3 regions of the Paenibacillus sp. E194 genome follow, and region 2 is predicted to be linked to each of the others. Evidence: riboswitches for the same ligand, from Rfam matches in the RefSeq annotation. Region 2 holds a riboswitch; each other region holds the start of a gene.
What was found. Region 2 has a riboswitch for cyclic di-AMP ahead of AZ66_RS31915 (hypothetical protein). Riboswitches for the same ligand answer to the same signal wherever they lie in the genome.

Region 1: linked by a shared signal. The riboswitch ahead of AZ66_RS09720 (3D domain-containing protein) and the one ahead of AZ66_RS31915 (hypothetical protein) in region 2 are both predicted to bind cyclic di-AMP.
Region 3: linked by a shared signal. The riboswitch ahead of AZ66_RS14425 (3D domain-containing protein) and the one ahead of AZ66_RS31915 (hypothetical protein) in region 2 are both predicted to bind cyclic di-AMP.

What each region holds. Positions count from the first base shown of each region.
Region 1 is NZ_JMDX01000052.1:16,957-20,239, forward strand. Features, by position in the region: gene rnmV (ribonuclease M5) at 1-148, opposite strand, end outside; gene AZ66_RS09720 (3D domain-containing protein) at 315-1,442, opposite strand; cyclic di-AMP (ydaO/yuaA leader) riboswitch at 1,760-1,963, opposite strand; gene AZ66_RS09725 (TatD family hydrolase) at 2,157-2,924, opposite strand; gene AZ66_RS09730 (HD domain-containing protein) at 2,953-3,283, opposite strand, start outside.
Region 2 is NZ_JMDX01000106.1:11,823-15,105, reverse strand. Features, by position in the region: gene dhaK (dihydroxyacetone kinase subunit DhaK) at 1-1,077, shown strand, start outside; cyclic di-AMP (ydaO/yuaA leader) riboswitch at 1,248-1,377, shown strand; gene AZ66_RS31915 (hypothetical protein) at 1,384-1,710, shown strand; gene AZ66_RS15730 (CAP domain-containing protein) at 1,691-2,242, shown strand; gene AZ66_RS15725 (DUF2785 domain-containing protein) at 2,360-3,193, opposite strand.
Region 3 is NZ_JMDX01000092.1:3,400-6,682, forward strand. Features, by position in the region: gene AZ66_RS30620 (polysaccharide deacetylase family protein) at 1-1,167, shown strand, start outside; gene AZ66_RS14425 (3D domain-containing protein) at 1,253-1,963, opposite strand; cyclic di-AMP (ydaO/yuaA leader) riboswitch at 1,973-2,140, opposite strand; gene AZ66_RS14430 (amino acid ABC transporter ATP-binding protein) at 2,387-3,109, opposite strand; gene AZ66_RS14435 (amino acid ABC transporter permease) at 3,102-3,283, opposite strand, start outside.

The sequences.
Region 1 (3,283 bases), on a different contig from region 2:
CGCCTCGGCGCTCTTGGGCCAATGCGATGCGTTTTATCGTTGTATCATTAATCGCCGATCCACCCGTCTCAATCGTATCCGCTTCAACGGCACGGTGAATGGCAACGGTATCATCTTTGCCTTCTACAACTATTACTTCGCGTATCAATATGCTTGCTCCTCTCACCACAAGGCTGCTTCCTAATTCCGCATCCTTCCCTTACTTTCCATTCATAAATAAACAACAAAAGAAGAGGGTGTCCCCTCTTCTTAGCATGACATAAATCATTATTCATTACTATATCCTAATTACACACGGCTGCATACCTTGTGCATTAGTTCGATTCCGGCTTGACTGGGCCAACCACGTATACGGTGTACCCCTTCTTGCGTCCGAACTTGCTGACCGCCTTCTTGCTGTCGAAGTATACATCGATAATTTTCCCCTTGACCGCGCCACCTGTATCTTCAGCACGTCTGAATCCAATCCCTTCGATATATACCCACCAGCCGAGCGGAATGACCTTCGGATCAACCGCGATAGTACGACCTTCTGATACCATCGCGCCAGATGCTGTCTTCGCACCAGCCGATCCCTCAGATTCCGTATACGCCGTCAGTTGAACGTTCTTCAGCACTTTTTTATAGTTAAAATCTTTGTCGCCACTGGAAACATTGTCAGAATCGTCTTCCTGCGCGTTCATTGACAGAACAGCAACTTCCGGTTCCTTCTTCGTTCCGTAGGCTATCACTTGATTCACTTGTTTTGTATGAACGGATTTGTCGACCATCTGCGAATATACGAGCTTACCATCCTCGTACGTTTTCTGTACTTTCTGGACAACCAAGCCTTCTTTTCCATCTTGAACCGTCTTGGTCTTCCCCTTAAGGAGAGTAGCATCTGCCTGCTTCACCACTTGATAAGGAACCTTCACTTTACGCTCTTCCATCTTCTTGCTGACACGAACAATGCGAATGTCCATGTCCTTCGAAATAGAGGCACGCTTAGAAGGGAATACCTTATCTTCAGGATTCACCTGGATTTGCAGCGAAGTTAGTGCATCATGCACCGACTTCTTCGTCGTAAATTGTGTTTCTTTCTTCCCATCCGCTGTAATTTGGATAGGCAAAGCGCGTTCAATAATAACTCGATCTCCATCAGCAATTTCTGCATCAAGCGGCTTCGATACTACATCGTATGCCCCAAGCGCTATCGCATGCTCATCCAAAACATTGCGAAGCGTATCTAGGCGAGTTTCGACTGAACGCTCTTGTCCATCAACGAGCACAGCCACTGTCTTCTTCGTTACATTATACCAAGTCAAGACTGCTATTAATGTGATCACGATTGCTACAGCTGCAATAACGGTGATAACACGTACATTTTCATGCTTCCATCGCAATGCGAGTGACATGCTGGATGATCGGGGTTCATGGGTTTCGTTGTTCACGATCTGTCCCATTTCTCGGTCCTCCTTACATAGTCCCGCCGTCGAGTGCTCTGCATGATTCCATCTGACGCGACTATTTCAAGAATGTTTACGAGAGACTTCACTTGCCATAAACGAGCATGTAATCGTTCAAGACAATGCCGAAATCTCCGTACCAACGTTTCAGTATTGGCTGCTCCCACCTCCTATTTCTTACACCCTATGACGTCTTTATTCTCATTATTCAAAAAAAGAATGTTTGAGAGTAAACAAAAGAAGCCCTTCGTAAGAGGAGACTCTTTCGCGGCTTCCGTAATAGAAACCCAAACGTCAACAGTGTAGGACGCGAGGAACCCTCTCTCGGTACGCTGACGAGGTTAGCTGTCGGGTTCGGGCTTGAGAGTCGCCCTATCGGAACCAACCGGCTCATGGCTCGGTCGTCCCTAATTCACCCCAAGGAATTAATCCGTGTGAATGAACATGTACTCATGTCATGTCGTTCACACTCTGGTTCCCCCGCTCTCCACTTCATGGAGATTAAGCGATACTGAATTAGTTGGAACAATATTGAATTGTGTAATAACATCTGTGAGAAATCATATCGTGTTTGCAATCTTCTTGTAAAGACAGTAGCAATTCCGTTTTTCGCGAAAAATGGTTAAAAAAATGTAACTTAATCCGTTTTTCATAATGAAATCCACTTATTTTATGGCCGATGTCTTTTTTTCACTTGTTTTTGGCCCGTTTTCACGTGATGTCAAAACATGTCATAGCATTTTGAGTCGTCATTCTGCAAAATTCTTCAAATTCCATACCCTTCAGCTCTGCTGCAACCTCTGCAACAAGACGCACATATGCGGACTCATTACGCTTGCCTCGGAACGGATGGGGAGTCAAATAGGGGGAATCTGTCTCCACAAGCAATCGGTCATTCGGAACCTTAACAAGTACTTCTTTCGGCTGTTTTGCATTTTTAAACGTAACGGGTCCTCCAAATGAAAGGTAGAAGCCCATATCCAGACACATCTTCGCTGTTTCCCAGCTACCTGAGAAGGAGTGCATGATGCCCCCTACTTCGTGAGCCTTCTCCTCGCGCAAGATGCGGATTACATCTTCGTGCGCCTCACGATTATGAATAATGATCGGCATCTTCAATTCTCGCGCCAACCCAATTTGCTCGCGGAATACACGGTGCTGAACATCCTTCGGAGAAGTATCCCAGTGATAGTCCAGTCCGATCTCGCCAATCGCCACAACCTTCTCATGTTCCGTTAGCTTGGCGATCCAGTCTATATCCTCCGGCTTCATCGTTATCGCATCTACCGGATGCCAGCCCACAGCTGCATAGATGAACTCATATTTCTCCGCCAACGCCATCGTCGTCGGGATCGTCTCTCGATTGAACCCGATGTTAACCATACGGGTCACCCCTTGTTCAACGGCCCGTGTGATAACCTGATCGCGATCCTCGTCAAAATTGCTGCTGTCTAAATGCGTATGCGTATCAAATAACACGTTTATGCGCTCCTTCTTGTAAATCGATCTAATGGTTGCGGCGTATAAACATACGCCTTGTATCTTCCGTAAGGTGATTCGAGACTTCTAGAAGCTTGTCCATTGGGAAATAGATATAGTGTTTTCCACGGCGAATGCCGCTAATGGAACGTACAATATCCGATTTCTTGGACAGCTCTACAATTTGCTGATCCCGTCCCCATAGCATAATATGTTGCTGTGAACGGGCATCTCCCTTTCGATATACATCATAGGGCTTGTCGAAGGGGGAATCGAACATAAGTTCATAGTTTGGATCAAGCCCAATTTGCGACCACTCTGCCCGCAATTGTTCCTGTAAATCGTCATCCATCTGTTCG
Region 2 (3,283 bases):
TCTGCTAACGAACTGGCGAAGAAAATGGTTGCGGATTTGTTCCGTGACATGAAGATTACAGCAGGCTCTGAGCAGGAGCTAGCCGTGCTGATTAACGGATTTGGCGGATCCCCGCTGCAAGAACTATACTTGCTGGCGAACGCCGTAGTTCGGGAGATTCATGCACAACAAATTACTCTTGTTAAAGTATTCGTAGGCAACTACATGACAAGTATCGATATGGCTGGCGCGTCGGTGTCGGTTATCCGCTTGGATGAACAGCTTAAGCATTACCTCGAAGCAAGCTGCAATACGCCTGCATTGCAGGTGAGCGGTTCATTTGAACCAATCCATCCTGAGGAGATGTCCGAAGCAGTAACTGCGAGCCACGAGGTATCCTTCACAGTAGAGACGGACGAGGCCTTCTCGAAGGTCGAACATAATGTGTTCACCGTTAATAACTTGATCTATCTAACAGACAAGATGAGTGAAATCATCATTGAAAATGAAGTTCCATTCTGCGAGTTGGATTCACATGCAGGTGATGGCGACTTCGGTATGAGTGTGGCGAAAGGCTTCAAGCAATTGAAAAGAGAATGGTATGACATCATTGCACATCATTCAGACAACATGGGCAGCTTCCTCCATGCTTGCTCGTTAGTTATTATGGAGCATTGCGGCGGCGCTTCCGGCCCAATCTGGGGTTCAGCATTCCGTGCAGCCAGCAAGTTCGCGGGCGAACGCGTAGAATTGACCGTTTCTGAATTTGCACAAATGATGCAAGCAGTTGTTAAAGGCATTCAAGACACGGGCGAGCGCTCATTTGGAAGAGGAGCTGTAGTTGGGGATAAGACACTTGTCGATGCATTGGCTCCATTTGCAGATGCGTGGGTACAGAGTGCGTCTGAGGGCGATGACGTGAAGACTGCTTCTGTGAAAGCAGCAGAGGCTGCTGTTCAAGGTGCAAAGTATACAGAGACAATTGTAGCTCGTATGGGAAGAGCAGGTACGGTTGGCGAACGGAGTCTTGGCTATCCTGATGCTGGTGCCTATGCGCTTGGCGTGATTTTCACAGCGTTGTCCCAAGTGATCAAGTAAGCAGCGAGAGGATTAGGAATAGATCAATTTCCGACCAAATGGAATACTAGAAAAGTAGAACCGGAGTGAGTCTAGCTTACTCCGGTTCTTTGTGTTTGGAAGATATTATAATTAATTACAATATATTTGAAATGATCTCCTGTATTATCCGTGTTAGGATCGGAAACGTACCACAAAACAAGCCGAAGCTCGTCAGAGCGCGGGGGAACCGATTCATTGGGGTGAAGTCGTATAGCGACAGGGGAGTCCACTTTAACCCGAACCCGACAGCTAACCTCGCAGGCTGCAAAGGGAGAGATGTACAGGATGAAGAAGACATTTAAGAAAGTTGTAATTACAAGTGCGATTGCATTGGCACCGGTTATGGCAGCGAACTCTGCTATGGCAGCACCCGTTAGCCCAGTGCAACAGCCGAATCCAATGATGAACTCGAATTGTTCAAACCTGGGTATGAATATGGACTTTGATAAAGTATTCCAAGATAACTCGGAATTGAAGCAAATCTTGTCCAAATGGATGGAAGCCATTCATAAAGAAATTGGGAACAAGCCAATCGTTCCGCCTCCAGTTCAAAAGCCAGAGGTGGACAAGCCGGAAGTAAACAAACCTGAAGTTGAAAAAGCCAGAAGCTAACAAACCTGAAGTTGAGAAACCTGAGGTAGAGAAGCCAGAAATCGAGAAACCTGAAGTTGAAAAGCCTGAGGTTAACAAACCAGAAGTAAACAAGCCAGAAGCTGAAAAACCAGTAACACCTGGTGACAATAAACCAACTACGCCACAAGACAACAACAATGCGAACAGTGACTTCGCTAGCCAAGTTATCGATTTGGTGAACCAAGAACGTGCGAATGCTGGTTTGCAGCCGTTGAAATCCGATGCACAATTGAACAAAGTAGCAATGATCAAGGCGAAAGACATGAATGATAACAACTACTTTGACCATCAATCTCCAACACTTGGCTCCCCATTCGATCTGATGAGAGCACAAGGTGTCAATTTCAATACTGCTGGTGAGAACATTGCCAAAGGCCAACGTAATCCGCAAGAAGTAATGAACGCATGGATGAACAGCGATGGGCACCGCAAGAACATCCTGAGCTCGAGCTTCACTTCCATCGGTGTTGCATACTACAATGGCGTGTGGGTACAAGCATTCACAGGCTAACGAGTTAAGTATGTAGATATCACATCAAGAACCTGCAGGTAAGTGCAGGTCTTTTTTGTATTCATTCAGGCGCTCTACAAGAGAATAACGAGGAATGTAACAGAAATGAAGTTGATCTTATATGTCTCTGTTGAAGACCGGATTCAGTTTCTTTTCAATGTTATACCAATTGTGCCATTCTGTTGTTGGATCGATTAATTCTCTCATTGCTGCACGCATCCATACAGATCGAGCAAAATTTTTAACATTTATGCGTCTACAGCGAAAAATCTCTTTGTCTTCATTGGGCAGCTCTACCTGCATAAGCCACGCGCAATAGGACGTGAACGACAACTTATTAAGCTCAAGCATTGACACGACGGCTGTCGCCATTCGTTCATCTTCCTGTGTTCGCAAGATATGATTCGCATGAAGAAGCATGTGCTCAATCGCACCGAGAAGCTTCGTGCATTCCTCTGGGCCAATGTGTGGAATACGTACACAAGCAGCCATGACATCTGCGATGTGAGCTGGAGCATGAGCCCATCCCTTAACTTCTACATAATCGCGATAATCGTTCTCCTGCATGCAATAATCAACAACTCGCTTCGCAATGTGTTCATATAAAGGCTTGCTTATATAAGGCTGTTGTTCATCACGCTTCAGAAGCAGTGCGAGTAAGAGGGCGGAGAATGTACGTTGGAAGACCGAATCGTTCTCAGCAGTCCCAATTCCTTTGAAAAGCATTTGGTCTGATAACGTCTGATGAAGAAGCTCTGTCAGTTGTCCAGCGGTCAGGATTTTTTGTGTAATCAGCCATTCATACAATATCCCATATGCAAGATCATCCCTCAATTCAGGATCTGTAGAGCCAAGTAGGCTGACTACTTGTTGTACGGCTTCATATTGTTCGATTTCGATTGGTAGCTTATATTGATGCTCCACGATCGAGTGCAGCTGCTGCTTGTCCATGAAATGAATCCCCCCATTAAAGATATGTTTAGGTATTTGTATTCGCTAATGAATAATCATAAAAAGAATGAGATGATCATTTTAACATGA
Region 3 (3,283 bases), on a different contig from region 2:
TGTCGAATCTGCTTATCTGTATTATCCCTTTGCCTGCTCTGTATTACCGGCTGCTTCCATCGCTCGCAGGAAGCAACGCCTCCCATACCCAATCTGCCACCAATCAAGCCAAATCAGTCGGAATCGATCCATTCATCAGCAGACAGTCTGTGGAGACAAGATCGCACTCATCCGGTACCACGTATCTTCAAGGTAGACTCCGTGACTATGCATTCCCCACATGCTAAGGAAAAGCAAGAGAATACAGCTTCATCGGAGCATATTGAGATGCCTAAGTTCACCATAACAGCTGAGCAGGGAGAGCGTGATAATCAGAAAAGTCAGAAGAAAAGACTGGAGTCGCAGCAGGCTGAGCCAGAATCTGGCCAGCAGAAGCAACGTTCTTCCACTTCGACTGAACGCAAGTACATGTGGCAGAAATCAAGCCCGTCGCAATCAGCGGCGCAAGCTTCACAATCATCCCGCTCCAGTATGCATAAGATGAAGAAACAGCATCTCACGATTGCGGAACTGCGGTTGAAGTACCCACATATCTTTAAATTGAATGCGAAGCAGCGTCAAGGAGAACGACAAGTTGCGCTTACCTTCGATGACGCACCGGATAACCGCATTACGCCGCTTGTATTGGATATATTGAAGGAGCACAATATCCGAGCCACTTTCTTTCTCGTTGGCTCTCGTGCCAAGGCATATCCAGGACTCGTCGAGCGGATGGTACGCGAGGGGCATGTGATCGGTAATCATTCGTACAATCATCCATTGTTGACAAAGCTGACGCTACCAGCTTTTGAACACCAGGTGAAGGATACTGAACGCATTATCGAGCAGTCAACCGGATATAAGCCTCGTTACTTCCGTCCGCCATATGGAGAAATCAACGAAGAGCAATTGCGCTGGGCAGGAGATAATGGATACATGGTCGTGAACTGGGATGTAGATACGAACGATTGGCGAGGATTAACCGCTTCACGTATTTTGCAAAATGTGATGCGTGGGGTCCGTCCAGGTTCCATCATTTTGCAGCATGCCAGCGGAAGCACACAAAATGGGTACCTGCATGGTACCGTGAAAGCACTCCCATCAATTATTCAGCAGTTGAGAGATCGGGAATATGAATTCGTCACCTTGCCTGATCTGCTTCAAGATCAGAAGGAAAAGAAGGAATAAGTAAACAAGCCCCGCCATAATGGCGAGGCTTGTTGTTCAATTGCTATTGTAAGTATTTATCTACATCTATTTATAATAGTAGATATTATTTCAACACGTATACTTTAACGTCTTGCACGCCGAATGTGTTGCCTGTCTTCTTGCTTACCGGTACAAATATGTCAACCTTTTTCCCCTTGATTGCACCGCCTGTATCCGTAGCTACAGCAACCATACCGCCTGTCGGCAAGTGTTTGAAATCATATCCCGTAATATACAATTTCGTTCCAAGCGGAATCACTTTTGGATCGACCGCAACTGTGCCTAGTTTCAATGCATTACCCAAAGCATCAACTGCGCCCCATTTGCCGTTTTCACTCGGATGAGCAGTATAGGCTGTTGCGCGCATGCTTATCGTTTTCTTGTATGTCGCTGTACGTCCAGAGGACAATTGAACTACATTTTTAGGAGCAGCTTGTTGCACTGCTGCTTTCTGATTATTCGAAGCCGTTTTGACTGCCTGTCCGTCATTTTTTGCTACACCCAAAGCATTATTGACTGGCATCCCTTCCAATACCGATTTTTGAACAACGGGGCTTGGAAGTTCGATGGAGAGTCCACCATACAGATTTTTCGGATTAATTGTCGGGTTTGCCGACAATACGGATTCAACACTCATGTTGTAATTCTTAGCAATTGAATAGAACGTTTCTCCCTCTTTTACCGTATAAGGCTCAGCCTGTGCCGGCAAAATTTGAAGAATGGACGCAAGTCCAAGTAAAGCTGCAGTAATCGTTAGTGTAATTCTTTTACGCATATGTTCTGTTTTCCTCCTGTGCATTAGCCTGCGGGGTTAGTTGTCGGATTCGGGTCAAGGAGTTCCCCTACGCCATTCCAATTGCGGAATAAGCGATTCACCCCAAGGTGTTCTCAACATATCGAACACCGGTCAATAATCCCCCGTACGGGTGTGTCGTTTCGGCTCGGATTGCATCATATCACAATTTTGTAACCTGTGCGCAGGAATATGATGGTAAGTCTCTGGAACCCGCGCCCCCCAATGGATTGAAGCTTCAAACTTTTTTTATTTCATAACAAATTTGTAATCAGAGATGACATTTTTGTAATCTTTATGTTTCTATCATAGCACATATTTCAGATTTGTAAACGAAAACGCTTACATATTACAACAAGCAATAATAGGCACCCCTTAAGGATGCCTATTCGAACACCTATATATTTACAATACTCTACTTAGAAAATCCTGCGTTCTAGCATGCTTAGGATGGTTAAATAATTGGTCTGGAGAACCTTCCTCCACGATATTGCCGCCATCCATAAATAATATACGATCGCCCACTTCACGTGCGAAGTTCATCTCATGAGTTACGATTACCATCGTCATTCCTTCTGCGGCGAGTGATTTCATGACCTCAAGCACTTCGCCGACCATCTCTGGATCAAGCGCTGATGTCGGCTCATCGAACAGCATCACATGCGGCTGCATAGCAAGCGCTCGCGCAATCGCGATACGCTGCTTCTGTCCACCGGACAGCTGTCTAGGGAATGCCTTGGCCTTATCCGCCAAACCAACCTTGCTAAGCAGCTCCATTGCTAGTTTATTAGCTTCAGCCTCTGGCACATCTTTCACCTTTATTGGAGCAAGGGTAATATTTTGCAGCACGGTCATATGGGGAAATAGGTTGAACGATTGGAATACCATCCCCATTTTTTCACGTGTTTTGTTGATGTTGTGCGACTTGTCTGTGATACACTGATCCTCGAAGCGGATATCCCCTTGTGTCGGAGTTTCCAGCAAATTAATGCAACGCAGGAGAGTACTTTTTCCAGATCCGCTAGGGCCTATGACAACAACCACTTCACCACGGTCAATAGAGACATTTACCCCTTTTAAAATCTCCAATTTATCATACGATTTATGCAAATTTTGAATTTTAATCATGCTCGCTCAACTTCCTTTCCAAACGTGCCACCACTTTCGATAAAGTGAAGGTTAGAATGAGATAGATACACGCCGCTCCAATCAATGGCCCCATCGCTGAATAAATTTTGGCACGTACGATATTCGTTTCAAACATCAAGTCTGCAATCCCGATGGTGCTGACAATTGAAGTCT